DNA from 3 places in the Rhizobium sp. Leaf311 genome. Region 2 is predicted to be linked to each of the others. Evidence: riboswitches for the same ligand, from Rfam matches in the RefSeq annotation. Region 2 holds a riboswitch; each other region holds the start of a gene.
The links. A riboswitch is a leader RNA that binds a small molecule or an ion and turns the genes downstream of it on or off. The one in region 2 is predicted to bind thiamine pyrophosphate.
Positions count from the first base shown of each region.

Region 1: another riboswitch for thiamine pyrophosphate. It lies ahead of thiC (phosphomethylpyrimidine synthase ThiC); the one in region 2 lies ahead of thiB (thiamine ABC transporter substrate binding subunit).
Region 3: another riboswitch for thiamine pyrophosphate. It lies ahead of ASF69_RS05100 (hydroxyethylthiazole kinase); the one in region 2 lies ahead of thiB (thiamine ABC transporter substrate binding subunit).

Region 1 is NZ_LMNZ01000022.1:137,230-147,644, forward strand. Features, by position in the region: gene ASF69_RS21240 (amino acid--[acyl-carrier-protein] ligase) at 1-663, opposite strand, end outside; gene ASF69_RS21245 (acyl-CoA dehydrogenase family protein) at 668-1,849, opposite strand; gene ASF69_RS21250 (acyl carrier protein) at 1,849-2,100, opposite strand; TPP riboswitch at 2,261-2,372, shown strand; gene thiC (phosphomethylpyrimidine synthase ThiC) at 2,471-4,291, shown strand; gene thiO (glycine oxidase ThiO) at 4,293-5,288, shown strand; gene thiS (sulfur carrier protein ThiS) at 5,257-5,454, shown strand; gene ASF69_RS21270 (thiazole synthase) at 5,458-6,231, shown strand; gene ASF69_RS21275 (P1 family peptidase) at 6,294-7,292, shown strand; partial or broken gene ASF69_RS21280 (winged helix-turn-helix domain-containing protein) at 7,289-7,733, shown strand; gene modC (molybdenum ABC transporter ATP-binding protein) at 7,645-8,721, opposite strand; gene modB (molybdate ABC transporter permease subunit) at 8,718-9,419, opposite strand; gene modA (molybdate ABC transporter substrate-binding protein) at 9,484-10,272, opposite strand; gene ASF69_RS21300 (FAD-binding oxidoreductase) at 10,401-10,415, opposite strand, start outside.
Region 2 is NZ_LMNZ01000022.1:19,150-29,564, reverse strand. Features, by position in the region: gene ASF69_RS20770 (NAD-glutamate dehydrogenase) at 1-2,085, opposite strand, end outside; gene ASF69_RS20765 (CarD family transcriptional regulator) at 2,628-3,200, shown strand; gene ASF69_RS20760 (M48 family metalloprotease) at 3,285-4,811, opposite strand; gene ASF69_RS20755 (ATP-binding cassette domain-containing protein) at 5,086-5,805, opposite strand; gene thiP (thiamine/thiamine pyrophosphate ABC transporter permease ThiP) at 5,802-7,421, opposite strand; gene thiB (thiamine ABC transporter substrate binding subunit) at 7,436-8,449, opposite strand; TPP riboswitch at 8,490-8,599, opposite strand; gene ASF69_RS20740 (VOC family protein) at 8,644-9,036, opposite strand; gene ASF69_RS20735 (ABC-F family ATP-binding cassette domain-containing protein) at 9,123-10,415, opposite strand, start outside.
Region 3 is NZ_LMNZ01000002.1:200,862-211,276, reverse strand. Features, by position in the region: gene ASF69_RS05140 (PotD/PotF family extracellular solute-binding protein) at 1-901, opposite strand, end outside; gene ASF69_RS05135 (ABC transporter ATP-binding protein) at 930-2,015, opposite strand; gene ASF69_RS05130 (GntR family transcriptional regulator) at 2,275-2,985, shown strand; gene ASF69_RS05125 (D-amino acid dehydrogenase) at 3,027-4,283, opposite strand; gene alr (alanine racemase) at 4,291-5,457, opposite strand; gene ASF69_RS05115 (Lrp/AsnC family transcriptional regulator) at 5,583-6,044, shown strand; gene thiD (bifunctional hydroxymethylpyrimidine kinase/phosphomethylpyrimidine kinase) at 6,082-6,882, opposite strand; gene thiE (thiamine phosphate synthase) at 6,879-7,544, opposite strand; gene ASF69_RS05100 (hydroxyethylthiazole kinase) at 7,525-8,262, opposite strand; TPP riboswitch at 8,331-8,433, opposite strand; gene iolG (inositol 2-dehydrogenase) at 8,506-9,498, opposite strand; gene ASF69_RS05090 (telomere resolvase) at 9,742-10,415, opposite strand, start outside.

The sequences.
Region 1 (10,415 bases), 120 kb from region 2:
GTCGCGCTGGTTGTTGGCCAGCATCTTTCCAGCCCGCCCGAAGAAGGGATCGTTGGCGATCTCGAGCTTGACGTCCAGGCCGACCTTTTCCATCATCTCCACGCCGCGATCCATCCACAGCTGGCGGAAGTCGGTAACATCGCCTTGGGTGCCGATGCGAACATATTCACGCATACGGAAAAGCTGCTGCCGGGCCGGATCCTTGGATGGTTCATGGCGGAAGCAGTAGGACTGGATATCGTAAAGACCGCCGCCGCTGGGGAGGTTGCCGCGCTTGGCGATGGTCGGATAGAGCGGGTAGCAGGCAGCAGGGGTCAGGACGATATCGGTAATCTTCTGGTCTTTCGTCCAGTCGGTGCCCTCGTCCATGCTCTTGATCAGGCTGACATGATCCAGTTCGCAGCCGCAGAAGGAGTGGACCGTGCCGGCCAGTTGCGGAAAGCTTTTCATGTAACCGCTTTTTTCGAAATAGGCGCGGTTGATGCCGGGGGGGAAGCGGATCACTTCCGCATTGTCTGCACCGCCGAACTTGCCGATGAGGCGTTCGAATCCTGAAATGACGTCTTCGAACTGGCCGCTGCGACCGTAGAGTCCATCGACGCCGGTATCGATCAGCAGTCCCTTGTCGAACAGGCGATCGAGAAACGATGTTTGCATATCCATGGTTTTATCCCGAGAGGCTGGTGTCCTGCTTCTGCACGAGCAGGAGATTGGCGGAGTTGCTGAGGATTCGGTCATTGGAGATCATCAGCTGTGCCGAATGGGCATCTCGAAGATGCCGCCCGAGGCTGAAGGGCGTACCGTTCTTGTAGCCCATGATGCCGCAGATCAGCATGGCATGGTTGATGATTTCCAGAATGGTTTCCGACGAGCATATCTTGACGTTGTTCATGGCGATGGCAAAGGCCATCGACATCAGCCGGTCGGGATCGTTTCTGGTGTCTTCATAGGCCTTGAGACCAGCAATGACGTTCGATTTCACAATCTGCAGCTTGCTGGATACTTCTGCCAGACGAATAGCGCCTGGAGGTGCGACACCGGGCGACTTGCGGGCTGCTGCGCGAACGAATGCCTGGGCGCGGAGGACAGCATCGGCGGCGATGCCGTACCACACGCCGCTCCACAAAAGGTGGGAGGTTGCCAGCATGGATTGCGCGGCGATTTCCGCAAAGGGTTTCGGAAAAATCTGCTGTGCGGGCGCTTGGCCCTTGAACAGAAATCCGTCCGAGCACGTGCCTCGCATACCCAGCGTGTTCCAGACATGCGTCTTTTCAAGGCTGTACTGGTTCTTCAGGAAAACCGTCATGACCTGGTCGGCAGGCGCAGCATCGGCATGGGCGCGCGATGTAATGAGAATGGCGTCCGCTTCACTGCCGTAGGAAATGACGGTGGCGTTTTTTTCCAGCGTGCAATTCTCGCCATCGATATGGATCGCGCAGATCGAGTTTCGCAGATTTCCGCCTATGCCGCCTTCCGTCGTTGCCGAACCCAGCAGAAGCTGCTCGGCTGCCACACGCCGCATGAAATCGGTGTGCCAGGCGCGCTCCTCACCATGCTCGACAAGGCTGGATGCCTTAATGTGGTGCATGGCGAAAATCATTGCCGTTGCAGAGCAGGACTGCCCAAGGGTGCAGCAGATGTCCGCAATCTGCGAAAGGCTGGCACTCTCGCCGCCGAGATGTGCCGGAACCTGAATCCCCAGAAGCCGTTCCGAGCGCAGGGCATCGACAGCTTCCTTCGGGAACCGTGCGGCCGCATCGACGTCATCCGCATGGTGTGCGGCGATTGACGCGACCCGAGCCGCGCGCGCAGAGAGCGTGGCATTGGGCGGTGCGACGGAAAGGTCCATTACGCCGCCTCTTTGCCGTCGAGAATCGTCTTCACTGTGGTTTCGATTGCGTGGATGCTCGCAAATGACTTGCGATTGAGCATACTGTCAGGAAATTCGATATCGAATGCGTCTTCGATACCAAGCATCAACTGTACTGATGCGAAAGAAGAAAGTCCCGCTGCATAAAGATCAGCGTCGTCAGCGATTGTATCGACCGGCGCAGGGAGCTGCCCGAATTTCGATAGTATTTCACGAATTGTTGAATTCATTCCCTATATTCTCCCATATTAGCGCGTCATCATAACGCATTCTTCGAAATAAGCTGGAAAAAATAACATTCGTATAAATGGCTAGGTTAATTTGTCGTGACCGCTAAAAAAGCGCCCAATATCGCAACTTGACAAAAGATGACGCCGGGTCTTTCATTGCGACATTCACCAGGGGGGTCCCGGCAAGGGGCTGAGATACTGCTAGCGCGCGCAGTGACCCGTTGAACCTGATCCAGTTCATACTGGCGTAGGGACGGTGCAAACGCGGAACTGGCAGTTCGACCTCGTCGAACATTATCGCTATTCGTCCGTGGTTTTTCGTCTTCATGCTCGAACTGGGTCTCCACTGTCTTTGCTTTGGAGCCTCACGATGAACATTGCCGCTAAAAATCTCTCGCCTGTCGTCACCACAGGCCCGCTTCCTGCCTCCACTAAAATCTACAAGCCGGGAACCCTTCACCCCCATATTCGTGTGCCGATGCGAGAAATCGCCGTGCATCCAACAGCCGGCGAACCGCCGGTCACAGTCTATGATTCCTCCGGCCCCTACACCGACCCTTCCCATACCGTCAGCATCGAGAGCGGCTTGCCCCGGCTGCGTCATGACTGGGTCGTCGCTCGGGGCGATGTGGAGGTCTATGATGGCCGCCACGTCAAACCGGAGGATAACGGCTTTGCGACGGGCGAGCGGCTGACACCTGAATTCCCGCTGCGTCATCGGCCGTTGAAAGCCAGGGACGGGAAGGCCGTCACGCAGCTCGCATATGCCCGAGCAGGTATCATCACACCGGAAATGGAATTTATCGCCATTCGTGAGAACCTTGGCCGCGAGGCGATCAAGGACAAGCTGGTGCGCGATGGCGAAAGTTTTGGTGCACATATTCCAGATTTCGTCACGCCGGAATTTGTGCGTCAGGAAGTCGCCGCTGGCCGGGCGATCATTCCCGCCAATATCAACCACCCGGAAGCCGAGCCGATGATTATCGGCCGCAATTTTCTGGTCAAGATCAACGCCAATATCGGAAACTCTGCGGTGACCTCCTCCATGGCGGATGAGGTCGACAAGATGGTTTGGGCCATCCGCTGGGGTGGCGACACCGTTATGGACCTTTCCACCGGTCGCAACATCCATAATATCCGGGAATGGATCATCCGCAACTCTCCGGTCCCGATTGGCACTGTCCCTCTCTATCAGGCGCTGGAAAAGGTGGGCGGCATTGCCGAAGACCTGACCTGGGAGGTGTTTCGCGATACTTTGATCGAGCAGGCCGAGCAGGGCGTCGACTATTTCACCATCCATGCGGGTGTGCGGTTGCATTACATTCCGCTCACCGTCAACAGGGTCACCGGTATCGTTTCGCGTGGTGGCTCCATCATGGCCAAGTGGTGTCTGCATCACCACAAGGAGTCCTTCCTCTACGAGCATTTCGAGGAAATCTGCGACATCTGCCGGGCCTATGACGTTTCCTTTTCGTTAGGCGATGGCCTGCGTCCCGGCTCTATTGCCGATGCCAATGATGCTGCGCAGTTTGCAGAACTGGAAACGCTTGGAGAACTGACACAGATCGCCTGGGCGAAAGACTGTCAGGTGATGATCGAAGGGCCTGGCCATGTGCCAATGCACAAGATCAAGGAGAACATGGACAAGCAGCTGAAGGTCTGCGGCGAGGCACCCTTCTATACGCTTGGGCCGCTCACCACCGATATTGCCCCCGGCTATGACCACATCACCTCAGGCATCGGCGCTGCCATGATCGGCTGGTTCGGCACGGCCATGCTTTGCTACGTCACGCCAAAGGAGCATCTCGGTCTGCCGGACCGCAATGACGTCAAGGTTGGCGTGATCACCTACAAGATCGCCGCCCATGCCGCCGATCTCGCCAAAGGACATCCGGCGGCACAGATCCGCGACAATGCGCTATCGCGGGCGCGCTTCGAGTTTCGTTGGGAAGATCAGTTCAACCTGTCGCTCGACCCTGAGACAGCCAGGTCCTTTCACGATGAGACCCTGCCCAAGGAAGCGCACAAGGTCGCCCATTTCTGCTCGATGTGCGGGCCTAAATTCTGCTCGATGCGGATTTCGCACGACATTCGTGCCGAGGCGCAGAAGGAAGGTCTGGAAGCCATGGCGCAGAAATTCCAGCAGGGCGGTGATCTCTATATGCCGCTGGAAAAACCGGCAGAGGGCTGAGATGGATGTTCTTATCAAGGGCGCAGGCGTTGCGGGTCTGACGGTTGCGCTGGAACTTTCCCGCCGCGGTGCCTGCGTTACCTTTTGCGATCCGGCGCATCAACCAGGGCGCGGTGCGTCCTGGTTTGCGGGCGGCATGTTGGCACCCTGGTGCGAAAGGGAGAGTGCGGATGAGGCGGTGTTGACGCTCGGCCAATCCGCCCTCGACTGGTGGGACGAGGCCACGCCGGGTCTTGTTGTCCGCAAAGGCACGCTGGTTGTGGCCCAAGGCAGGGACAAGGCTGAACTGTCGCGCTTTGCGTCGCGCACGACGGGTTATCGCTGGGTGGATGAGGCCGAAATTGCGGCGCTCGAACCTGATCTCGCAGGGCGTTTTCCGATCGGTCTTTTCTTTGAGGGCGAGGGGCATCTCGATCCACGAGCCGCCCTCAATGCGCTTCATGAGCGGCTTGTCTCTCTCGGCGTGGATTTCCATCTGGGGGCAGACGTCGTTGACGAAAAAGCCTTCCCCCATCGCGTGGATTGCACGGGCGCCGCGCAGGCGGGCAGACTTGCCGGTCTTCGTGGGGTTCGGGGTGAGATGCTCTATCTCGCCACGGACGAGCTTGCGCTGTCACGTCCCATTCGAGTGCTTCATCCACGCATCCCGCTCTACATCGTGCCTCGCGACAAGGGGCGCTTCATGGTGGGGGCAACGATGATCGAAACGCAGGAGAGCGGGCCGATAACCGCCCGCTCGATGATGGAGCTGCTAAACGCCGCCTACGCGCTTCACCCGGCCTTCGGGGAGGCACAGATCATCGAGACGGGAACGGGCGTGCGCCCGGCCTTTGCCGATAATCTTCCGCGTGTCGTTGAGAATGATGGCACGCTTTTCGTCAATGGAGCGCACCGGCATGGTTTTCTGCTTTCGCCAGCCATGGCGCAACAGGCGGCCGGTATTTTGCTTTCAAAGGAGGTTTCCCATGAAAATTCTCGTCAATGGGCAAGAGCATGATCTTGCTGCCGACCGGCTTTCGACCGTTCTGACAGCGCTTGACTATGAAGGCGAGTGGCTGGCGACTGCCGTCAACGGCGATCTCGTCCACGCGCAGGATCGCGGTGACTTTCGCCTCAAGGAATTTGACCGGGTTGAAGTTCTTTCACCCATGCAGGGAGGGTAGGCCATGCTGAAACTCTACGAACGCGAGATTGGCTCACGGTTGCTGCTTGGCACCGCACGTTATCCCTCGCCTGCCGTTCTGGCCGATGCGGTGCGCGCCAGCAAGACGGACATTCTCACCATTTCGTTGCGACGGGAAATGGCCGGAAGCAGGCAAGGCGGGCAGTTTTTCGAGCTTATCCGGGAGCTGGACCGCAATATCCTGCCCAATACTGCCGGTTGCCATACCGCAAAAGAGGCTGTTCTGACGGCGAAAATGGCACGCGAGGTTTTCAAGACAAACTGGATCAAGCTGGAGGTGATCGGCAACCACGATACACTTCAGCCGGATGTGTTTGCGCTGGTGGAGGCTGCCCGCATTCTCAGCGATGACGGCTTCGAGGTATTTCCCTATACGACAGACGATCTTGTGGTGGCCGAAAAGCTGATCGATGCCGGTTGCAGGATATTGATGCCCTGGTGCGCGCCCATCGGCAGTGCCATGGGGCCGTTGAACGTGACGGCCTTGCGCTCCATGCGGGCCCATTTTCCGGATGTGCCGATGATCGTCGATGCGGGGCTGGGGCGCCCTTCCCATGCGGCAACCGTTATGGAGCTTGGCTATGATGCCGTGCTTCTCAACACGGCCGTTGCCGGAGCGGGCAATCCCGTCATCATGGCGGGTGCCTTTGCAAAGGCGGTGACCGCCGGGCGCGAAGCCTATCTTTCCGGTATGCTGGAGCCGCGGGATATGGCGGTTCCTTCGACGCCGGTCATCGGGACGGCGGTGTTTTCCTGAGGCGTTGACAAGAGGATGGCACGGCGAGATACCGGCAGAGATGACCTGAAAGGTGTTGCGCCGTGCACAATCTGCTGATCGATATCGAAGGTGTTTCCGTTGGCCATGTGACGGATCTCCAGCTGGGTTCGGGCGTCACGGCCATTCTGTTCGATGAACCTGCAACGGCGTCCGGTTGCATTCTTGGTGGTGCGCCGGGCGGGCGTGACACAGCGTTGCTCGACCCCTCAATGACGATAGCCAAAGTAGATGCCTTCGTGCTGTCCGGTGGTTCTGCCTTTGGGCTGGATGCAGCGGGCGGAGTGCAGGCGGGCCTTCGCGAGATCGGTCGTGGCTTTCCTGTCGGGACGACCCGTGTCCCCATTGTCCCACAGGCCATTCTCATGGACCTGCTCAATGGCAGCAACAAGGAATGGGGCGTCCACTCCCCCTATCGCGAAATGGGCTATGCCGCATTCAAGGCCGCCAGTGCCCAGCCCTTCCTGCTGGGCAGCGTCGGGGCTGGCACAGGTGCGACCACGGCAACATGGAAGGGTGGGCTGGGGTCTGTCGGTGCAACGACGACAGGTGGCCACAGGATTGCAGCCATTGTGGCCGTCAATGCATTGGGGTCGACAACAGTTGGAACGAGCAGGCACTTCTGGGCCGCCCCGTTCGAGCAGAATGGTGAGTTCGGAGGCTTCGGGTTGCCACCGCAGTTTTCGCCGGCCGATACGGCCATGTGCATCAAGGGCGCGACGCAGACGGCAACGACCATCGGCTGTGTGGTGACGGATGCAGTTTTGACCAAGGCGCAGGCGCATCGGCTGTCGATCATGGCGCAAGGCGGGCTTGCACGTGCTGTCATGCCGTCGCATCTGGCCAGTGACGGCGATACCATGTTTGCTGCGGCCACGGGAAAGATGCCGTTGGAAACTGTGAATGATTTTGCCGAGCTTTGCCACCTCGCGGCGATGACCGTCAGTCGTGCGATTGCGCGCGGTATCTACGAGGCAAGCTCCCTGCCTTACCCGGGGGCGCAAAAAGCGTGGCGCGATCAGTTCGCTGGCGAGGCAGAATGAGTGGACGCGAATCGCCCTTGAAAACGACCCTTCGAATCGATTTTCCCCTGGGAGATCGGTTGGGGCCTGGGAAAGCCCAGCTCATGGAACTGATTGCTTCGACAGGCTCCATTTCCGCTGCCGGGCGGGCCATGGATATGTCCTATCGACGTGCGTGGCTTTTGGTGGATGCTTTGAACCATATGTTCAAGGACACGGTCATTGAGCGCCAGCGTGGCGGCAGCCAGGGCGGCGGGGCGGTTCTGACGGAGTTTGGTCAGACCTTGCTTGAGCGCTATCGCAACATGGAAAGACGCCTCGATGATGCGTTGAAGGAAGACCTTGACTGGCTTGAGGCCCATCGCAACAAAGATCAATAGGGATCGAGCGCCGCCGATTTCACGATTGCGAAAACGGTCTGCCCCTTGGCCAGGCCCAGCCTCTCGACAGAAAGGCTCGTGATCCGCGACGTAACGACCGTTCCGTCACAGTTCACCGCAACCATCGCCAAACCGTCCCTGAAGGGCCCGATGTCGGCAATCTGGCCCGCCAGAATATTGAGAGCACTCAAGCCTTCAGGCCTGACCGTTGCCAGCAATACTTCGCGGGCGGGAATGTGGATACGCACCCTTTGTCCGACCCGGGCCGCCGTTGCAGGGATCTGTAGCGCCGATCGACCCACCCTGACGGTGGCGAGCCCATGCACCGTATCGAATGCCTCGACATTGCCGGACAGAATGCTGCCTATGTCCCGGCGCTCAAGCTGTTCACCGAATGCGGGATGGGACAGAATTTCCGCTGCCGGGCCCGCCGCATCGACCTTGCCGCCCTTCATGACCACGATCTGGTCCGCCAGGCGCGAAACCTCGCTGATTGAATGGCTGACATAGATGATGGGGACGCCGGTCTCGTCACGAAGCCGTTCCAGATAGGGGATGATTTCGGCCTTTCGGGCTTCATCCAGCGCCGCAAGCGGTTCGTCCATCAAAAGCAGGCGCGGGGAGGAGAAAAGAGCCCGGCCGATGGCCACGCGCTGTTTTTCGCCACCGGACAGTTTTTCCGGGTAGCGTTTCAAAAGATGCTCAATACCCAGCATCTCGATGATCTTGCTGCCGTCTCCGCCCGCCTGGACCTTGCCTGCAAACCAGCGACCGTAAACCAGATTTTGGCGCACGGTCAGGTGCGGGAAAAGTCGCGCCTCCTGAAAGACATAGCCAAACCGACGCTTGTGACAGGGGGTGAAGAAGTGCCTCTTGCTATCTGCCAGAGTGATGTCATCGAGAGCGAGGGTTCCATGATCGGGCCTCATCAGGCCCGCGATAATCCGGACAAGTGAGGTCTTGCCTGAACCCGAGCGGCCAAACAGGGCGGTCACGCCCTTGCCTGCGGTAAATTGTGCATCCAGCGCAAAGGCACCCAGCCGGTGTTTTACATCGAGCGTCAAGGTCATGGCGCGTGAACCCTTCTGCCGACAATGCGTGCCAGAAACTCGGACGCGAGAAGGGCTACCACGGAGATGACGATGGCGACCACTGTCAGCCGCAGCGCGCCGGCATCGCCTCCGGGAACCTGCGTGAAGGTGTAAATTGCTGATGACAGGGTCTGGGTCTCTCCGGGAATGTTGGAGACGAAGGTTATCGTTGCACCGAACTCTCCCATGGCCTTGGCGAATGCCAGAACCATTCCGGCGATGATTCCCGGCAACGTCAGAGGCAGGGTGACGGTCACGAAAATCCAGAACGGGCTTGCGCCCAGGGTGCCCGCCGCTTCCTCGAGTTTGCGATCAACCGCTTCGATCGACAGCCGGATGGAGCGAACCATCAACGGAAAGGCCATGATCCCGCAAGCCAGCGCTGCACCCGTCCAGCGGAAGGAAAAGACGATGCCGAAATACTGATCCAGAAACTGCCCGATGACTCCTTTGCGCCCAAAGAGGATCAGAAGAAGAAAGCCGGTAACGACGGGTGGCAGAATGAGGGGCAGATGCACGATGCTGTTGAGGAGTGATTTGCCCCAGAAATTGCCCCTTGCCAGCACAAGTGCGGTGAAGATGCCGAAAGGCAGGCTCACGACCATGGCGATGGTGGAAACCCAGAGGCTTAAACGTATGGATGTCCACTCTTGCGCGCTGAGGCTAAGCCAATCCAATATGATGTTCCCGTTTATGCCGCACCCGCAAGACCGCCTGTTGATGCAGGCGATCGGTCAGATCTTACTTCAGAATTGTAAAACCCTGCTCTTCAAAAAAAGATGCAGCCTCTGGCGATTTTAGAAAATCCAGATAGGCGGTTGCGGCAGGGTTGCCGGATTGGGACAGAATGGCCGCCGGATAGATGATGGGCTCATGACTGTTTTCCGGAAATGTGCCGACGATCTTCACTCCCGGGTCTGCAGCGGCGTCGGTCTGGTAGACAATGCCATAAGGGGCCTCACCACGAGAGACGAGAAGCAAAGCGGCACGAACGCTTTCTGCGGCGGCAACTTTTGCCTCCACTGAAGACCAGACCCCCAGCTTTTCCAACGCAGCCTTACCGTATTTTCCCGCGGGAACGGAATCGACAGCGCCCATGGCCAGCTTTCCGTCACCCACGAGCTGCGCCAGTCCAAACCCCGGCTGGATGTTTACAGGTGCAGCCTTGTCTGCGGAGGTGATCAGGACAAGGCGGTTTCCGAGAAGATTGGTCCTTGTGCCTTCCTTGATGAGTTTCCTGGTCGCGACATAGTCCATCCATGAAAGATCTGCGGAGATGAAGAGATCGGCTGGTGCACCGGCTTCTATCTGTTTTGCCAATGCCGAGCTTGCCGCATAGGAGACGACGGCGGTGTTGCCGGTCTCTTTCGACCATGCCTCATTTGCGGCATCGAGTGCGTTCTTCATGCTCGCCGCCGCGAAAACCGTCACCTGTTGCTGCTCCGGTGCCGCATGTGCCAGACCAAGGGTGGACAGGCAGCAGCCGAAGGCAACGACGCCCGTGATGAATGTCCTGCGCAAGATTGTCATGGCCGTCAGCTCCAGCTAGCGAAATATCCGAAGGAATATAACGCTTCTTAAAGGGCTGGCATTATATACGCAAGAATATAACGGTTACCCCTGCCACCAGTGCTCCAAACTGCGGTCGATATCAGCCGTCAGCCACGTTCGCC
Region 2 (10,415 bases):
GTCGAACCCGCTGGCAAACAGGTCGAATATCTTTGCGGCAATTGCCGGATATTTAAAGAGTGTCTCGGAAATGTGCTCCTGAGAATAGACGATACCACTCTGACGCAGATAGCGCGCATAGGCCCGCAGAACCGAGACATCACGCACATTCAGGCCAGCCGCCAGGATAAGGCGGTTGAAGTTGTCATTGTCGACCGAACCGTGGAATACCGCCAGAAAGGCCTCTTCCAGCCGTGGCCCGTAGACAGCCAGGTCAAGCTTGACGTCCTTCGGCACGTTCAATTCCATGTCGTGCAGAACAATGGTTCGGGTCGTCTCGCCAGACACCACGCCAATATCAAAGGTCCGTTCGCTGGTAACGCCAAATCCCAAGTTTTCGAGCAAAGGCACACGACGCGACAGCGGCAGATGTCCATCGCGGTGGAAAATCTTGAGAGACAGCTGGTCCTCGCTCTGATCGTCACGACGATAGAATTCGATACGCACCGGCTCACCCTCTGCGGTGGCAACGATGTCAGCCATGTCGGCAAATGCTTCGTCGGGCGTGAACGCCTCCTGATACGCCTGATCCACATCCAGGACCGGTGCCCCGACCGGCGAGAGCATTACGAAATGGTCGATCCAGCGCGCAGCAATATCGCCCACGGCCTGTTCGAGCTTGTCCTGCGCCACTCTGGGCGTCTTGTCATTCGTACGCCCGACGATGAAATGCACACGGGCAACTGCGCCTTCCGGGAAGGCAGGGTAGTAGGCGGAAATGTGCCCGTCATAGACCTGCGCCAGGTAGTCGCCGATCTTCTCGCGGACGTAGGAATTATATTCCTCGCGCGGCACGAAGATGATGACAGAAACGAACCTGTCGAAGCGATCGATGCGCGGCAGAACACGCACGCGTGGTCGATCACTAAGTTCCATGATCTGCTCGATGAAGCGAATGAGGAGATCCGTATCGATCTGGAAGAGATCGTCACGAGGATAGGCCTCGAGCGTATTGTAGAGGGTGCGTCCGGAGTGGCTGTTGGGATCGAAGCCGAAATGATGCTCGACCTCCGCAACCTTTGCCCGCAGCAGGGGAATGTGCCGCACGGAATGGGTATAGGCCGTTGCGGTGAACAGACCGACGATGCGCAGTTCCCCGATGACATTGCCGTCTTCATCGAAGCGCTTGATGCCGATATAGTCCATATAGGCGCGCCGGTGGACGATGGATTTCACATTCGCCTTGGTGACGATGAGGAAATCGGGACCATCGAGGAACGCCAGGATTTCCGGCGTGGTGGTGACCGCGTCCTTGCCCAGACGCAGCACACGGACGTTCGGATCTGTCAGCGTACCAAGCCCGCTACCTTCTCCGCGCTCCACCTTGGCGTTCTTGCCTGCTCCTGAATAGCTGTAGTCGCGCATCCCAAGGAACGTGAAATTGTCGTTGCGCAACCATTCCAGAAAGGCCAGTGCCTCGGCCCGTTCCGTTTTCCGACGGTTCGAGCCCCTTTCCTTGAGCTCCCTCATCGCCTCGTCGACCTTGGCGAGCATCGGCTTCCAGTCGGTGAATGCAGACTGCACCTGCGACAAAACGAAGCGTATTCGCTCCACAAGAATCTCGGCCGCTTGCGGGCTTACCGGCGCGATATGAAGCTGGATCAAGCTGACATTGTCTTGCGGAGCGTCCTTTTCAGGATCAGCAAGGCGATATCCTCCGCCAACACTTCCATCGACCGCCATGATCGGATGCACGGCGAGGTAAAGGCTGCGATAGCTGCTGGTCACCTCCCCCATCACGGAATCATAGAGGAAGGGCATGTTGCGCCCGATAATCGTCAGAACAGAAACCGGAACATCGCGGGGAGAAATGCCATCTACTTGGGACACGCCAATATATGGTGCATCCTTTTTCCAGCGAAGAAGCTCTTCTGCCGTGTGCTGTGAAGCAATGGAAAGCATTTCTGGAGAATAATACTGGATATCATCGGCGCTTGCTCGGCCATAGACGATCATAGGGTCTATGAAGGGCTTTCCGGATGCTTCGGCCAGTTTTCTGGATTTTTCGAGTTGTTTGTCGCGTTTTGGATTGTTCCGGTAGCCCATTTTGTCTTTTTCCTCCCGAAGGATGAGGGTTTATGAAGAAAAATCGAAAAATATCGTCATTTACGCCGATTTCGAATCGGATATTGGCGCGGAATTATGAATAGTTTAAGTGTGCATCAATGCTTTGAACGACGAGCGGTAAATTTATTCGATTGAATTCGCGACATTTTATCGTCGGCCTTCCCGCGCAAGTATCAAACGACTCGGTTCTGCTGACGGCCGCCACGCCTATTGTGACGGCATAGTCACGGTAGAAGCAAATTATTGATTTCCACGTATTTTTGTGATAGACCAGAAAAACTGATCCACAGCGTGGCATTTGCGTGCCCAGAAACACCACGAAAGCAAATCATCACTTGCACGCGGTCTCCGTGACATATCGATTGTTTGTGTTGTCAGCCTCCGGGTTGCGAGATGAATTATTTTTGAGTGCACGACTGTACCAGTACGAAGTCACCTGACGGTTTCCCCCGTCTCATCCGGGCCTGACCGACCCGACCCCGGAAATACCGGGTGTATGTAACAGGGAGTTTTAAGAACGAATGACGACCCAGCAGAAGAAATCTCCAGCGCGTCACGGTTTCAAGACCGGTGAAGCGATCGTTTATCCCGCTCATGGCGTCGGTACCATTTCGGCAATTGAAGAACAGGAAGTTGCGGGCATGAAGCTCGAACTGTTCGTCATTGATTTCGAAAAAGACAAAATGCGCTTGAAAGTTCCTGTGGCCAAGGCTGTCAGCATTGGTATGCGCAAGCTTTCTGAAGGGGATTTCGTCGAGCGCGCACTGAAGGTTGTTCAGGGTAAGGCTCGTGTAAAGCGCACCATGTGGTCGCGCCGCGCGCAGGAATATGATGCCAAGATCAATTCCGGTGACCTTATTGCAATCGCAGAAGTGGTTCGCGACCTTTATCGTGCCGAGAACCAGCCGGAACAGTCCTACTCGGAGCGCCAGCTCTACGAAGCTGCTCTTGATCGCATGGCTCGCGAAATTGCGGCCGTCAACAAGATGTCTGAAACAGAAGCCGTTCGTCTTGTTGAAGTGAACCTCAACAAGGGACCGAAGCGCGGCAAGACCGTTGAAGAAGAAGACACGCAGGAAGAAGAAGCCGCTTAATCAGCGTCATTTTCAAATCAAAAAACCCGGCTTTCAATCGGCACATGTTCCAAGAACATGGCCGCGTTGAAGACCGGGTTTTTGTTATTCAGAGATGATCTTCACGCGATCACCGGCTTGCACGGTCGATGTTGCGCTCATGGCATTGAGGACGCGGAACAGTTCCACCTTGCGATCTGTGCCCATCATACGGGCAGACAATGAAGCGACCGTGTCCCCTGGCTTCGTCGTGACCACCCTGACCCGAAGCGGCTTTAGCGCGGCAATTTCGCTGGGTGTCATCTTGCGGAAGCTTGTGCGCAGAATGTTTGCGACGCCATCCAGCTGCGGACTGCCCTTCGGCACCGCCGTCAGGAACCGGAAAATCTGCTGACCAACGCGGATCACGGTCACGTCGAAATCCCATTTATCCGCAGTCGCGCGTGCTGTCGCGGCAGGCAGGCCGTTGATCTCGGTTTCCCGCACGGTGTCTGGAACCAGCCCGGCCACCCAGCCGCTTGTGAGATAGTTGGCGAGCGTGGTCTGCTTAGGATCGGCAACGCCATCGAAGCGAATGGCCATCTCGCCGGGGCCCGTCGCTAGAACCGCCTCCACCTTGTTGTCGATCTGGAAGCCTTCCGGCACATCGAAGCGAATGCCGAGCGTTCCATGCAGGAAGGTGTTGCCACGGACATAGCCCTCCTGCGGGCTGTCGCCATAGAGAAGTCCATCTATGCCATTGAGGAACCAGTCCCGCCCCTTGTCGCCGACCTGGCCTTCCTGACCGAAGGCGCGGGCGTGCCTGCGCGCCAGCTCGATGCGCTGCGGCGTGTTTGGGTGGCTGGAAAGGAAGTCGAGGCTTTGATCGCTGTCTGGATCAGCCGAGGTGAAGCGGGCGTAGGCCGCCATCGAATCGAGGAAACGCGGCGATGCAAAGGGATCGTATCCCGCTTCTCCCAACATACGCACACCGATGACGTCCGCCTGCAATTCCTGCTGGCGCGAGAAGGCCGCAAGACGCAGCTTGCCACGGGCGAGCGCCTGCTTGCCGGCGAGGTCGCTTGAAAGCACTTCTGCCACGACCCTGCTGGCAATGACTTCCGCCTCTTCGCGACGTTGGCGCTCAATGCCGTGGTTGGCCGTGACGTGACCCATTTCATGCGACAGGACGGCTGCGACTTCGGAAGCATCATTGGCAAGAGCCAGAAGACCGCGGGTCACATAGAGATAGCCGCCCGGCAATGCAAAGGCGTTGATGGCAGGAGAGTTGAGAATGGTGATGCGATAGGACTGTTGTGGATTCTCAGAAACGGCGGTCAGCGCACCGGCGATACGCGCGACAAGGCGTTCCGTCTTGTCGTCGTGATATTCACCACCATAGCTGGCAACGATACGCGGATGCTCACGGGCGCCCATCTGCGCGCGCGGATCGTTCTTCTGAACCTGCTCCACGGTCTGCGGATTGTCCGAGGGCTTCAGCGTCGATTGATAGGACGGGCTAAGCAGAGATTGGCAAGACGACAGGACGAAGCTCGCTGTCACCAGCGCCAGCCCTCTTCTTAATGCCTTGCCCCTGCGCCATACATTGTGACCGGAGGTGTGGCTCTGCTGAGCCTTCACACACGTCATCATTCTGCTCGTCTGCTCCTAACGTTCCTGATCATCCGTTAATTGCAGACCAGAATACCATAACGCCCCCAAGGGCACTTGAATGCGCGAACAACGAAAATGATCCATCATGCAAAGACGTTTCGAGGGGAAGATTGTTCGCATAATACTTCAAGCAGTTATTCAAAATTCGCAAGTGCAAAAATGGTGCATCGCCTCTCTGTTTTTCAAGGCTTGACAGTGCGTCGCGTCGAAATTGTGACGCGGCGTCGAAGAGATGCGAGCGTTAAGGCAACAATCAGACATGGAGAAACATGCTGATCTCGTCGATATCGGTCGCATCGAAAAAATTCTGGGCGCTGCCTTGAAAGACAACGCGTCCATTGGAGAGGAAAACAACGGCGTCTGCCAGGCGACGTATGTCATCGGGATGATGTGTTACTAGCAGAATGCTGTTGTCCATGTCGTGATGAAGGGCCTTCAGCAAATTGGCCATGCCCGACCGCAAACCCGGATCGAGAGCCGCAAAGGGCTCATCCAGCAACATCAACGGACGCTGCCTTACCAGAGCTCGGGCAAGAGCGGCCCTTTGTCGCTCTCCGCCCGACAATGTCGAGGGCAAGCGCTTTTCAAAGCCTGAAAGTCCAACCTTCTCAAGCGCACCTTTGATTGCGGCTTTATCCGCGTTCGACAAAGACAGCGACGGGCTGACGCCGAGGCCGACATTGGTCACGATATCGAGGTGAGAAAACAGATTATTGTCCTGAAATATGATGGAGACGGGCCGCTCTGCCGGATCGAGCCCCGCCATCTCGCGCCCCTCGATAAGAACGCGCCCTTCGTCGGGGTTCTCAAAACCGGCAACGAGATTGAGCAGTGTCGACTTTCCAGATCCCGACGGCCCTACCACGGCTGTGATTTTTCCGCGCTCAAACCCGCAATCCAGCAAAAATTGCTGTTGTCCAAGCTTCAGTGAGACATTGTCGAGGCAGGCTCCCCAATCCGCAGGATTCTTCATGCAATTGCTTTCATTGAACGACGGGAAACGCCGCCTGCGGCAAGGACAAGGCAGATGACACCGAGAATGAAGGCGTAACCGGCAGCATCCTGTGTTCTGTAACTTCCCATATTGCTGTAGACCAGCCAAGGCAGGGTGACAAAGTTCTCTGATCCGAAAAGCGCAACAGCACCCAGGTCGCCGAGCGAAAGCGCCATCGCAAAGAAGAACGCCGTCGCAGTGGGACGCCACAGGACCGGCCAATCAACAAACCGGAATCGCGATAGTCCACGAAGACCCAGCGCGGCAGAAAGCCTGCCGGTGCGCGCATCATGGCTCAGGAATGCCGGCTCGATAACGCGCATGGTAAAGGGCAACGACATCAACATATTGATGATGGCGACGATAACAGGTGCAAACGCCGCCACATCGCCGAAGGGCCGCAACAGCAGAAACCAGCCACTTCCCAAAACGACGGGCGGTACAAGCAGGACGAGAGATGAGCCTGCGCCCATCAGAACAAGAAACGCCTTCAGGCTGAAACCGGCCTCTCTGCGCAAAGCAATGGCATGGCGCGCGCGCACAAGCGCATATGAAGCGAAGACGGCCAGCAGCCCGGAAAAAAGCGCGATCTGAAAGCTTGTCGCCGCTGCCTGCCGGAAAGTGGGGGCAGAAAGTAACCGCCACAGATCCGCTGAAACGCCAGCAGATGCGACCGCGCACAAGGGAGCCCCGACCAGAAACAGTACGGAAAGAATGACAGCGCTGTCCCACAAGCGAGGCCCCGCTTTTCTGCCATCCATGCGCAGCACGGGCCGACCCTGGCTTTGTCTGTCGGGCTCGGCCGAGGGTAGCAGCGCGAGCAAGGCCAGCAACGCCCCTGTCATGGCGATCTGCATCACCGAAAGCGCGATTGCGCGCGGTGGATCGAAATCAAACCGCAGCGCCTGATAGATCGCCACCTCGATTGTCGTGGCCGCAGGTCCCCCGCCCAACAGCAAGACGAGGGTGAAGCTTGTTGCGCAGAGCATGAAGATAAGTCCTGCGACCCCTGGCAAAAGTCGTGCGACGGCAGGCCATTCCACGAAGCGAAATGTAGCAAAAGGTCCAAAGCCCAGCGCCGAGCCCATGCGCCAATATTCTCCCGGCACCACCTCAAGTCCGGCCAGAAAGAAGCGGGTTGCCAGCGGAAGATTGAAGAAAACATGGGCAACAAGAATGCCGGACAGACCGTAAATACTAACGGGCGCGTCCAGACCCGCAGTCTGCAGAAGCATATTGAGGACACCCTGCCTGCCCCAGATCGATATCAGTCCAAGCGCGCCGACAATGACCGGCAAGCCCATGGGAACCGCCATCAGGCGGATGATCCATATGCGACCGGGGAAGTTACGCTGCCGGGCAAGTGCCAAGGCCACCAGCAATCCAAGCGCGACGGACAGCACTGTCGAGAGCGTCGCCTGCCAGAGCGTGAAGCGCAGTATCCGCCATGTATAGGCATCGATCAGGCCAACAGACGCGGCGCTGACGTCGAAGGACAGAAGCGCATAAATTGCAAGCCCGATGAAAAGGACGACAGCGGTAACCGTCGCGGCTCCGCCAAAGATGAACCATCGCCCTTCCCGGCGTCCTACCATGACCTGCTTCGATCCTACTTGACGCTCATCGCCGCGAGCCACTCATCGATCCAGGCCTTGCGGTTGCGCGCCACATCCTCCGGCGACATCAGAAAGGTCTTTGATGGCTGCACCAGCTTGGAGAACGCAGCAGGCAGGGGCGCGGAGGTCGGTGCCACCGGCATCATCCAGTTGTTTTCAGGAATGGTGTCCTGGAAGCCGGAGGTGAGAACGAATGCCAGAAACTGCTGCGCCAGCGCATGTTGCGGGGCATTCTTCAAGACCCCGGCAACTTCGATCTGGATGTAGTGCCCCTCATCAAAGGCGGCAGCCTGATATCTTTCGCTATTTTCCGCCACCATGTGATAGGCAGGCGACGTCGTATAGGACAATACCATCGGCGCTTCGCCTTTGGTAAAGAGGCCATAGGATTCCGACCATCCGGGTGTAACCGTCAAGATGCGGTCCTTGAGCTTCGACCAGGCCTGCGGCGCCTGATCGCCATAGACCGACTTGACCCATAGCAGCAGGCCGAGACCCGGTGTTGAGGTGCGCGGATCCTGAATGACGATTTTCTGGGCCGGATCGCCCTCGACCAGTTCCTTCATGCTTCTGGGCGGCGTTTTCATCACCTGCGTATCATAGACAACGGCGAAATGGCCGTAATCATAGGGAACGAAGACATCGTCCTGAAAGCCACCCGGCACCTTTGCCGCAGACGCATCGACCCCGGATTTTTCGAAGAGCCCGGTTTGCTTGGCTTCCGCAATCAGGTTTGTGTCGAGACCTAGAACGACATCCGCTTTTGACGATGGACCTTCCAGCTTCAGCCTGTTGAGAAGCGCCACACCATCGGCTACGCCAACGAAGTTGAGGGTGCAGTCACACGCTTTCTCGAATGCGGCCTTGACCTTAGGACCGGGGCCCCATTCTGAAACAAAGCTTTCATAAGTGTAGACGGTGAGCGTCTTCTTATCCTGCGCGGCGGCAAGACCAGGAACCATCACCGATGCCAGCATAAGGCCATGAAGGAAAATACGACGGAACATCAAAAGCACCTCCTCAAGCGACAAGGGGAAAAGGGCGTCTTGATGGAAGCCGTCTAATCCCTCCGCCGGTGTTAACCGGATCAGGTTCTTCGGGTTGGCAGAGCCTCTCAGCCTCGTTCGTGTCAGAACAAAGCACCCCGTTAGATCTGCCGAAGATGTAGTGCCTCAGGAGAGAATTAGCAAGACGGCAACGTCTAGGCCGGGGCGCTCATATGGACCAGTTCCCAGACATGGCCATCGGGATCCTGAAAGCTACCCGCATACATGAAGCCATGATCCTGCACGGGCTTCCACTCCGCCCCGCCATTGGCCAGCGCGGTGGCGATCATCTGGTCGATCTCTTCACGGCTGGAGGCAGAAACACAGGTGAGCACTTCCTTGGTGCGCATCGCATCGGCAATATCGCCATTGATGAAATCGCGGAACCGCTCCTCCTGCAGCAGCATGACGAAAATATTCTTCTCTATGATCATACATAGCGTGCGATCATCCGAGTATTCGGGATTGAAGTTGAAGCCAAGCGCGGTGAAAAACGCCTTGGATCTTGCGACATCCTTGACCGGCAGGTTGACGAAAATCATGCGCATGTCTGGCTCCTCCGCTGCAACAGAAAACGCGATCTGCGTTACTGTCATAGATGGTGCCGTGACGCCGTCGCCGCAATGAGGCCCGTCTAGCTTTCGAGTTCCTCACGCAGCATCTCGAGTTCCAGCCACTCTTCCTCCATCGTTTCGAGCTTCTGGCGAAGCTTCGACATCTCATCGGCAAGCGTGTTGAAGACCGCCGGATCTTTGGTGAAGAGGTTGGGATCAGCCATGCGTTCCTCGCGCCTGGCGATTTCTTCCTGCGCCTTCTCCATCTCCTTGGGAAGATTTTCCAGCGCGAATTTCTGCTTGAAGGACAGCTTTCCCTTGGCTTTCAAAGGCTCGGCAGCGGAGTTGGACGAAGCGGAAGCCTTGGCCTTTTCCTGCTTTTCGGCCTTTCGCTTCTCGTCCGAGGCGCCCTTGCGCTGCGCCATCATGTCCGAATAGCCACCTGCATATTCAATCCAGCGACCGTCAGGCGCATCCGGATTGGCAGGAGCGATGGTGGAAGTCACCGTGCGGTCGAGGAAGTCGCGGTCGTGGCTGACGAGGATGACAGTGCCTGCAAAACCGGCAACAATCTCCTGCAGGAGATCAAGCGTCTCGATATCGAGATCGTTGGTGGGTTCGTCGAGGATCAGAAGATTGGTCGGCCGTGCCAGAATGCGCGCCAACATGAGACGTGCGCGCTCGCCGCCCGAAAGATTACGGATCGGAGTTCTGGCCTGTTCCGGCTGGAACAGAAAATCCTTCATGTAGCCGGTCACATGCTTCAACTCGCCATTGACCAGCAGGTTTTCACCACGGCCATCGGTCAGATAATGCGCCAGCGTATCGTTGGGGTTGAGATCCTCACGCTTCTGGTCGAGCGTCGCAATCTCCAGATTGGTGCCAAGCTTGACCCAGCCGCTGTCCGGTTCCAGCTGACCGGTCAGCATCTTGAGAAGCGTTGTCTTTCCCGCACCGTTGGGACCGACGAAGCCGATGCAATCGCCCCGGTGAACACGCAACGAGAATGGCGTGACGATAGGCCGATCACCATAGGACTTGGTGATCGCATCCGCTTCGATCACCAGCTTTCCGGACTCGCGCCCTTCCGTGACGGTGGCCTGAACCGAGCCCTGCGGCCCCTTGTGCCCGCGATATTCAGCCCGCATGGCCTGCAATTCGCCCACACGCCGCATATTGCGCTTGCGCCGCGCAGTCACGCCATAGCGCATCCAGTGTTCTTCGCGCTCAATGGCCTTGCCGAGCTTGTGCTGCTCCAGCTCTTCCTCTTCGAGCACCTTGTCGCGCCATTCCTCGAAATGCGCGAACCCGCGGCTGAGACGCCGCGCCTGCCCACGATCCAGCCAGACTGTCGCTGTGGAGACCTTTTCAAG
Region 3 (10,415 bases), on a different contig from region 2:
GGTATTTGCAGGCAATGCCCTTGGAGCGCACGGCAGCCACGGCGGGCGACCACATGGACTGGATGACGACTTCGCCAGATGCCATAAGGTTGACGCTCTCGTCGAAGCTCTTCCAGAAGGCGCGGAACTGACCGTCCTTCTTGGCCTTGATGAGGAAGTCGATCGTCTTGTCGATCTCTTCCTTGGTCATGTTGCCCTTGTCGGCATATTTGATGTTGCCCATCGCTTCCATGATCATGGCTGCATCCATGATGCCAATCGAAGGAATATTGAGGATGGACGCCTTGCCCTTGAACTTCGGGTCCATGATATCGGCCCAGCTGCTGATCTCGCGGCCAACCAGGTCAGGCCGGATGCCGAGCGTATCGGCATTGTAGATGGTCGGGACCATGGTGAAATAATCGGTCTCGCCCTTGGCGAATTTCTTGTCGCCCTGCTTTTCAACGAAACCGACAGTATGGGGCGCTGTTCCCTGGGCGATGACACTGTCGGGTGTCAGCTTGCCGGTTTTGAACAGCGGCACGATCTTGTCATAATATTTCAGCTTCTTGATTTCCATCGGCTGGATGACGCCTGCCGGATAGACCTTCTTCAAGATCCAGTATTCGATGTCTGCGATGTCGTAGGAGTTTGGCTGGGTGACGGCGCGTTGCGCAGCCGCGTCGGAATCGGTCGCCGTCATTTCAAGCGTGATGCCGAGGTCGGCCTTACATTTTTCAGCGATGGCATTGAGGTTCGAAACACCGGTGCCGAACTGACGCAGCGTGATCGGGTTCTGGGCCCAGATGGTCGGGAAGCCTGTAATCAGGCCAGAGCCGATGGCGGCACCGGTTGCTGCAGCGCCAGCCTTGAGAAGACCGCGACGCGAAAGACCTTTTTTCGAATTGGATGTTATCGACATGATGAGTTCTCCTCTGGTTGTTTTTTGGTCATTTTTCTATTCGGCCGAGCACGATGGCATCTGCCGCATTCCATGACAGTGGAATTGCTTCACCGATCTTGATGGGGCTTGCAAAGAAAGCGACGTCGCTGAGAATGACGTTGAAGTCCTCAAAGCCCGCGCCTGCGACGGTGATTTTGACCGTCGCCCCGTGATATTCGACATTGGAAACGATACCGGTGAAGCCATATCCGGGTTCCTCAGCTTCGCCGATGCGAACGCGGTCGGTGCGGATTGCGATATCGACGAGACCGTCCTGCATGGGCTCGCCTGTGGCGGTGAAGGAGCCGCCTGCGGGAACGTCAATGGTGATCAATTCGCCATATTGCGCGCTCACCCGCCCGGAAATGACGTTGTGGTGGCCCATGAAGCGGGCGACGAAGCCCGTCGCCGGACGCTCGAACACGTCACGTGGCGTTGCCGCCTGTTCGATGCGCCCGTCATTCATGATGACGATGATGTCGGCGAGCGCCATTGCCTCTTCCTGGCTGTGCGTCACGTGAACGAAGGTAATGCCGAGCGTCGTCTGGAGCTTTTTTAACTCCGCGCGCATCCGTATCTTCAGAAAGGGATCAAGCGCGGAGAGTGGCTCGTCCAGAAGCAGCGCTTCTGGATCGGTAATGAGCGCACGTGCCAGGGCCACACGCTGCTGCTGGCCACCGGAAAGCTGCGCGGGTCTGCGGTTGGCATAGGGTTCCAACTGCATCAGTTGCAGCATGGTCAAGGCCTTTGCCCGGCGTGTGTCGCGGTCCACGCCTTTCATCTTCAGGCTGAAGGCGACATTGTCCAGGAGGTCGAGATGCGGAAACAGGGCGTAGGACTGAAACATCATTGCTGTCCCGCGGCGCGCCGGTGGAAAATCGGTAACGACGGTATTGCCCAGCCGAACGTCACCGCTCGAAATCGTCTCGTGACCGGCAATCATGCGCAATGTCGAGGTCTTTCCGCAGCCGGAAGGGCCTAGCAGGCAGCAATAGCTACCGGCCGGTATCTTCAGGCTGATGCCGTGGACGGCGGTGGTGGTTCCGTAGACTTTTGAGACGGAGACAATATCGATCTCGGCGGCTTTACTCATGCATCTTCCCCTGCTGTCGATCATCTCCTTGCATAAGACGTGCCAGTTGGCGGAGCGCAGGGTAAGTTTCTGTAATTCAATCCGATTTTTCGAGCGTGGATTTCCTGGTTAACATCCCGTTCGTGGCGCTGATTAAAAAAGAAGCGATTGTGAGCGATTATGCATCACGATTGTATCCAATATTTTTGGCGATTGGGTACTTTTGCCTTTGCAGGCCTTGGTTGGTGGGAGTACAAAGGCTGGACCACCGGAAGATACAATGACAACAGCTGATATTACGCCAGACGCCGACGCTACTCAGGAAGGTCGCGCCCAGTCTATCCGCGACACGCTGCGCGATGCAATTGTGGACAGACGGCTTGCCCCGGGAACGAAATTGTCCGAGGCCGAGGTTGGCACGCTGTTCGATGTCAGCCGAACCGTCGTGCGCGCCGCCTTGCAGATGCTGGCCTTCGAGGGGCTGGTCAAGACGGAGCGAAATCGCGGCGCCTTCGTGTCCAATCCTACTCCGGAAGAGGCGCGGCAGATCTTTGCATCCCGCAGGCTGATCGAGCCGGGAATCGTCCAAAGTGCAATCGAACGGCTGTCAGCAGATGTGATTGCCGAGATGCGGGCTCATTTAACGGAAGAAGCCCGCCATCAGCATGAACGGGGGCCAAGCGCACGCCGGTCCGAGATCAAGGCCTCGGGCGATTTTCATCTGATGCTCGCCTCCGTTGCTGGAAACGCCATCCTTGAAAAATTCATGGCCGAGCTGGTCGCCAGGTCATCGCTGGTCATCGCGCTCTATGGGCGCTCCGGCGTTTCCAGTTGTGGGCATAGCGATCACGCCGCCATTCTCGATGCTCTCGAGAGCGGCGATGCCGAAAAGGCAAAGCGTTTGATGCTGCATCACATCGATCACATCGAAACCGACCTGGACTTGCGCAACAAGGAAGGTCTGGCGCTTAAAGATGCGCTGTCCTTGTGACGTGTATCGGCAGCCGGTTGCCGCCGATACGGGTGCGAATGTCAGGCGGCATATCTGCTGATCGCAAGATCCCCGGTTTCGATCTCGGGTCTGGTACCACTCACCATGTCGGCGAGGACCCGCGCAGAACCGCAGGCCATTGTCCAGCCAAGAGTGCCATGGCCTGTATTCAGATAGAGATTGGTGTAGCGCGTGGGGCCGATAACCGGCGTGCCGTCCGGCGTCATCGGGCGAAGGCCAGACCAGAATTTCGCCTGGGATTGGTCGCCGGCACCGCCGAACAAATCCTCGATCGAATGGGTCAAGGTCGCCTGCCGCTTGGCTGGCAGGTCTTTGCTAAAGCCCGCAATCTCTGCCATTCCCCCGACGCGAATACGGTCGCCAAGGCGGGTAATCGCGATCTTGTGCGCTTCATCCATGACGGTTGAAACCGGTGCGCGCGCAGCATTGATGATCGGTACCGTGATCGAATAGCCCTTGACCGGGTAAACCGGCAGATCGATACCGAGAGGCTTGAGGAATTGTGGCGTGTAGCTTCCCATTGCCCCGACAAACGTATCGGCCTCCAGAGTGCCCTTCGTCGTCTCAATGGCCTTGACGCGGTTGCCTTCGGTAATCGGCCGCAAAATGCCGGTGTCGTAGAGGAATGTCACACCGGCCTGTTCGGCAAGCTTTGCCAGTTCGGTGGTGAACATGAAGCAGTCGCCGGTCTCGTCACCGGGCAGACGCAGGCCGCCGACGATCTTGTCTCTGGATGCTGAAAGGCCGGGCTCCACGGCGGCACAACCATCGCGATCCAGAATCTCGTAAGCCACGCCGCCAGCCTTCAGCACCGCCACGTCCTTGGCAATGCCATCAAACTGCTTCTGCGTTCGGAAAACCTCCAGCGTGCCCTGCGTCCGCTGGTCGTACTGGATGCCGGTTTCATCGCGCAGAGCCATCAGGCAATCGCGGCTATATTCGGCAATGCGCACCATCCTGCTCTTGTTGACGGAATAGCGCGCGGATGTACAGTTGCGCAGCATCTGGCCCATCCAGCGCCATGCAGCCGGGTCCGCTGTCGGTCGAATGATAAGAGGGGCATGTTCCATGAAAAGCCACTTCATGGCTTTCATCGGAATGCCTGGGGCAGCCCAGGGCGAGGAGTAGCCCGGGGATACTTCTCCCGCATTGGCAAAGCTTGTTTCAAGTGCCGCAGCAGGCTGGCGGTCTATCACCGTCACCGAGTGACCCGCCTTTGCAAGATACCAGGCGGACGTGACGCCGACGACACCGGCACCGAGAATAACGATTTTCATATCTGCCTCACTCGTCTGCGTTGCTTGTTTCGCCGGTAACACCGGCTCTGTCTGGCTGAATATAGGTTCTGCGATAGCGTTGGCCGAGGCCCGTCAGAATCTCATAGGATATTGTCCCGGCATCCTCGGCAAGCGCTTCAAGCGATTGGTCGGGTCCAATCAGTTGCACAAGGCTGCCATGGGTCAGGCTTCCCGCAGGCAGGGCTGTGATGTCGAGGCTTATGCTGTCCATGGACACACGGCCGGCAATTGGCAGGCGGATGCTATTGAAATAGGCGGCTCCGCGATTGCTGAGAGAGCGGGGAAGACCGTCCGCATATCCCGCCGCAATCGTAGCCAGCCGCGTTTCAGCGGACGCACGGAACGTGCCGCCATATCCGACAAGCGTATCTGTGGGGACTGTCCGCGTCTGGATTACTGCGACATCCAGCCGAACTACCGGTTTCATCGGGTTGGGGCGCAACGTTGAAGGCGCGCCGCCGTAAAGAGCGATACCCGGGCGCATTAGCGCGTTGTGGTAATCGGCACCGAGGAAGATGCCGCCCGAGTTTGCAAGGCAAACCGGCGTGCCGGGAAACATGTCCGATGCCTTGCGCATCACGACGAGTTGCGATGCATTGAGCGGACTTTCAGGTTCATCAGCGCAGGCCAGATGGCTCATGAGATAGCTGATAGCGATGCCGCGAAGACGTGCCGGCTCTGCTTTCAGCGCATCTAGCTCAATGGGCGCCAGACCAAGCCGCGACATGCCTGTGTCGATCTGGATCGCCGCCGGGAGAACCTGTCGCAGTGCAGCTGCATGGGCTGACCACTGCGCGATTTGCTCAAGGCAGTTCAGAACCGGCGTAATGTTCATCGCCGTGCAGGAGGTTTCGTTGCCCGGCTGTAATCCGTTGAGAACGAAGATTTGCGCATCACCGGCAAGGCGAAGGCGCAGGGCGATTGCCTCATCCATATGGGCGACGAAGAAATGACGGCAGCCAGCGTCGTAAAGCACGGGCGCGACCATGTCTGCGCCCAAACCATAGGCATTCGCCTTCACAACGGCGCTCGTTATCGAGGCGGGTGCCTTTGCCTTCAACAGGAGATAATTGTCACGAAGCGCGCCCAGGTCTATCGTCAGATAGCCGCTGGCACCGCCACTTACCGTCTGGCGATTGATCGTCATATTCATCGTCGTTCCCTTATTATTGGGAACAAGTCTATTGCAACAATCATCGAATTTTTGCAGTTTGATGTGCAGATTATTCGAATGATTGGCTCAGCACGCAATTTTCAACGGCAGAACGGAATATCTTTATGTCTTCTCTGGACGCTACCGATCGCCACATCATCCGCCTGCTTCGGCTGAATGCCCGCATCAGCAATGCCAAACTGGCCGCCGAAGTCGGGCTTTCGCCGTCTGCTTGCCTTCGCCGCGTCGATATTCTCGAGCGGGAAGGTGTCATCCGCGGCTATACCGCGCTGACGGGAAGCGCGGCTGGTGGCGATGTCATCTCCGTTATCGTCCAGATCACGCTTGACCGGCAGACGGAAGATTTCCTGAATCGTTTCGAAAATGCCGTTCGCCGTTACCCGGAAATCCGGGAATGCTATCTGATGACTGGCGGATCGGACTACTTTCTGCGGGTAGAAGTTGAAACCGCAGGGGATTTCGAGCGCGTCCACAAGGATATCCTGTCGAAACTGCCGGGAGTATCCCGCATCCATTCCAGTTTTGCCATTCGCAACGCCTTGGCAAGCCCAAAGCCGAGAGCGTGAGAACGGTCGACCGCGCTTTGGGTGTGACAAGCTGCAGTCAGGCACTCCACCAGCGATAAAAATGATGCACGGGGCCGTGCCCGCCGCCTACCCGCAAGGTGCGTCCCGCAGCCAACGCCCCCTGGAGGTAATCTTTTGCCAGACCAATAGCGTCGGCCAAGGGATAACCCAGAGCCAGATTGGCCGTGATGGCAGATGCCAACGTACAGCCGGTCCCGTGGTCGTTTCGGGTTTCGAGCCGGGGCATGGCGAATTCCTGAACGCCCGTCGAATCCAGGAGAATATCGATACTCTCCGAGCCGGAGGCGTGCCCGCCCTTGATCAGGACTGCGCCGACGCCGGTCTTCAGGATTGTTTCGGCCTGCTGGATAACCTCATTGCGGGATGCGGCCATTTTCATTCCGCACAAGAGAGCAGCCTCAGGCAGGTTTGGTGTTGCCAGCACCGCCAGGGGAAGCAGCATGGACCGCAGACCCTCGACAGCATCTTCCTGCAGCAAGCGATCTCCAGATGTCGCCACCATCACCGGGTCCAACACCACAGGCATTTTGCGGCCTTGCAGGCCTGCGGCGATGCATTCGATGGTCTCGGTGCGCGAGACCATCCCGATCTTGACGGCATCGACCGTGAGATCAGAGAATACAGCGTCCATCTGGGCCCGCACCATTCCGGCCGAGACGTCTTCAACGGCGGTAACGCCCCTGGTGTTTTGTGCGGTGATGGCGGTCAAAACGCTGGCGCCATACACGCCCAAGGCAGAGAATGTCTTGAGGTCGGCCTGTATGCCCGCGCCTCCGCCGCTATCGGAGCCCGCAATTGTCAGTGCGATGACTGTCATCTGCGTGCCTCCAGCGCAATATCCACATGATGGCGGAAGTCCCGGGCTGCGGCGGCAATATCGGTGGCGCGAAACAGCCCGGAAATAACCGCCACACCGTCTGCGCCTGCGGCGATGAGGGCGGGCACTTTGTCCAGTGTGATGCCTGCTATAGCGCCGACCGGCATATCGGGCCGCATGTTGTTCAGAATGTTCCGAAGTTCCCTGAAGCCCTCCAGCCCAACGGGAGCGTCGGGGTTTACTTTCGAGACGGTATCGAAAACGCCGCCGATACAGGCATAGTCTGCCGGTGCGTTGCCCGCGCGCTCGGCGTCGTCCATGTTTTTGACCGTCAGGCCAATAATGGCAGCAGGCCCGAGCAGCCGCCTTGCCGTTGCCGCGTCCATGTCATCGGCACCCAGATGGACGCCATCCGCGCCAGACGCGAGCGCTACGTCGACCCGGTCATTGATGACGAGCGGAACGCCCGTGCCTTGCAGAGCTTGCAGAATGAGAACTGCCTGCTGGATCATCTCTCGGGTCGAGGAGTGCTTGTCGCGGTACTGGATGATGGTCGCCCCATGCCGCGCCGCCACCGCTGCGAGTTCCGGAAGGGGGGCGATATCGGCCAGCGATTTATCGACCAGCGCGTTCAGCCTGTAATCAATTCTCATGTCGTTCAATCCTCGCAAGCGAAACTATGTCATCGGTACTCAGTCCGTTCACGGCATCGAGAAACGCCGCCTCGAACGTCCCCGGACCACGCGAATGCCGTGCCGCAATTTCCGCAGAAACGCCTGTGACGGTCAGCGCGGCTGCGGCCGCCAGAAGCGGGTCTGTCTCAACCGCCATGAATGCTGCAATGACGCCGCCGGAGAGGCAGCCGGTGCCGGTGACTTTCGCCATCCAGGGATGACCGTTGTGGATGGTTGCCGCCCTGTTCTGGTCCTGAAGCAGGTCCTGCGGCCCGGTCTGGATACGCAGCGCCTTGGCGACATCGCCGATCACGGACATTTCCGCTTGGTTGCCGCGCACGATTGCGGGGCCGAGCGCAAGCATCTCCCTGGCAAATGCTAGGCGGGATGGGGAATAATCGCAGTGAACAGGGTCAATGATCCAGGGCTTGCCCTTGGCGTTTGCAATGGCGACTGCTTGCCGGATGACCTTGCGGCGTGCCTCGTCCAGCGTGCCAAGGTTGATTGTCAGCGCATCGACCATGAGGACGAAGTCCTCGATCTCCTCCGGCGATGACGTCATGGAGGGAATGCCGCCGACAGCGGTTATACCGTCTGCCGTGAATTTCTGGACGACGGTATTCATCAGGCAGTGCACCCGCGGACGTCGCTCGCGCACCCGCGTTAAAAGCTCGCCCGCCTTTTGGGCCGTGGGGAAATCGATCATGGTTTTCTCAGCACTCCAGACGTCTCGATGCAGAGACCCGGGCCAAGCGGAGAAGAGAAAAGCATTGCCTGCGCAGACTGTTCCGTTCCTACGCCGGCATGACCCGGATCAGGTTCAAGGGTCCGGCTCAGCGCCATCTCAGCATCGTCAGATGCTCCCCTCGGAATGTCTCGAAAGTGGCGTCTTTTACGCCTGCTGTCAATGGCGCGAAGGCATGGCAGTGCCACACCTTCGCGGCAACCATCAGGTCAAATGCACGACGGTTTTTTCGCGTGCAGATTTGAGTGCCGCATCGGCCAGCTTCAAGGCGATGAGGCCGTCCTTTGCGGAAGGCGAGGGTGCGGCATTGTTCTCGATGGCATCGATGAAGGCCGCGATCTCGGCGGCGTAGGCTGCTGTGTAACGCGTCATGAAGAAATCGTGCAGAGGCGGACGCGTATAGCCATCCTTCGTCGCGATCTCGATGGAAACGGGCCGCTGGTTTTCTGCGGCTACCGAGCCGAGCGAACCGTGGACTTCGATGCGCTGATCATAGCCATAGGTCGCGCGCCGTGAGTTGGAAATCATCGCCTGACGTCCCGTCGCCGTGGTCAAGACGATACTGGCGCTATCGTAATCGCCGAGTTCCCCGATCTTGGGGTCCACGAGAACGGAGCCGCTTGCAAACACGCTGACAATCTCTTCGCCGAGCAGGAACCGGGCGATGTCGAAATCATGGATGGTCATGTCGCGGAAGATGCCGCCCGAAACCTTGATATATTCCGGCGGCGGCGCGCCCGGGTCACGGCTGGTGATGGTCACCATCTCGACCTTGCCGATCTGGCCGTCATCTATTGCTTTGCGCACGGCACGGAAATGCGGATCAAAACGGCGATTGAAGCCAAGCATGATCTTGGCGCCCGTCTCTTCCACCACATCGATGCAGGATTGGGCACGTGCGACATCCAGATCGATCGGCTTCTCGCAGAAAATAGCCTTGCCAGCGCGTGCAAAGCGCTCGATCAGATCGGCGTGGGTATTGGTAGGTGTGCAGATGATAACCGCATCAATGTCGGGATTGGCGAGAACGGCATCGATGGTGCTGATCTCGCAACCGGTTTCATCGGCAATCGCCTGAGCTGCCTCCTGAAAGGCGTCCACCACGGCAACCAGCTTTGCACGCTTGTCAGAGGCAATTGCCTTGGCGTGCACTTTCCCAATGCGCCCGGCACCCAGCAAGGCCAATTTCGTAACCATCGTTTCCTCCCGATCTGGTCATCTGGGCGCGTTGGTCGCGGTCGAGAATAGAAAGTCGGCGCGAGCACGAAACCCATTTTGGAATATATGTTCCATCTTGCTAGATGCCCGTTTCATTTGTGTCAAGCAGTCTTGAGCGACAGGTGCAGGCCAGATATTTCGAGCAGCAAAAATCCCATGCGCACACGCCCGCGCACTCCTTGTCGGCTGCGTCTCTTTGGGAATGTCTGGAAGGTCTCGCGCTTAGCTCTCCGGCATCCCCGGTATCTGATTGATCGTCCGCATCTGGTTGATGGTGCGATCCGCCAGATGCTCCGCGCGCGCCTTGGACCGGTCAGCATCTTCGGGAAAGGTGTAGGTCATGTATGACAATGAGGTTTCAAGGTCATTGTTGTTGTGGCCAAGGATAGCGGCGAAATAGCTGTTCTTGGTGACCCGTGGGGGCGCGAAATTGCGGAACGCTATTTCCGCGTAGAGATGACGCAGGCCATAGGGTTTTGCCGGTTCTTCCTTGGGCCAGATATCTTCGAATTTGGCGATAACTGCATCCCGCAGGGGCAGACGAACTTCCGAGGTGAAGTCGTCGACGCTTAGCCCCAGCCAAAGCTTTCCATCGCTACTCTCGCGCAGGCGGCGATAGGCGTCGAGGACGATTTTCGATTGCTCAAGCACAGGAATTTCATAGGTGACACCGAATTTCGTGCCTTCGCCCTGCTTGGTCTTGGCCTGACCGTTGAAAAGCACACTCCATTTCGAAACGCCCTTGCCATAGGGCGCAGGCTTGAGTTCCGCCTGTGTGAAGATTTCATAGGGGCGACGCCCGGTCGTTCCCATCAGTCCAATAGCAATCGTCATGGGATCGGATGCGAGCAGGTAGCGGCGACACCGCTTCATGACTTCGGCATGGTTTTCGAATG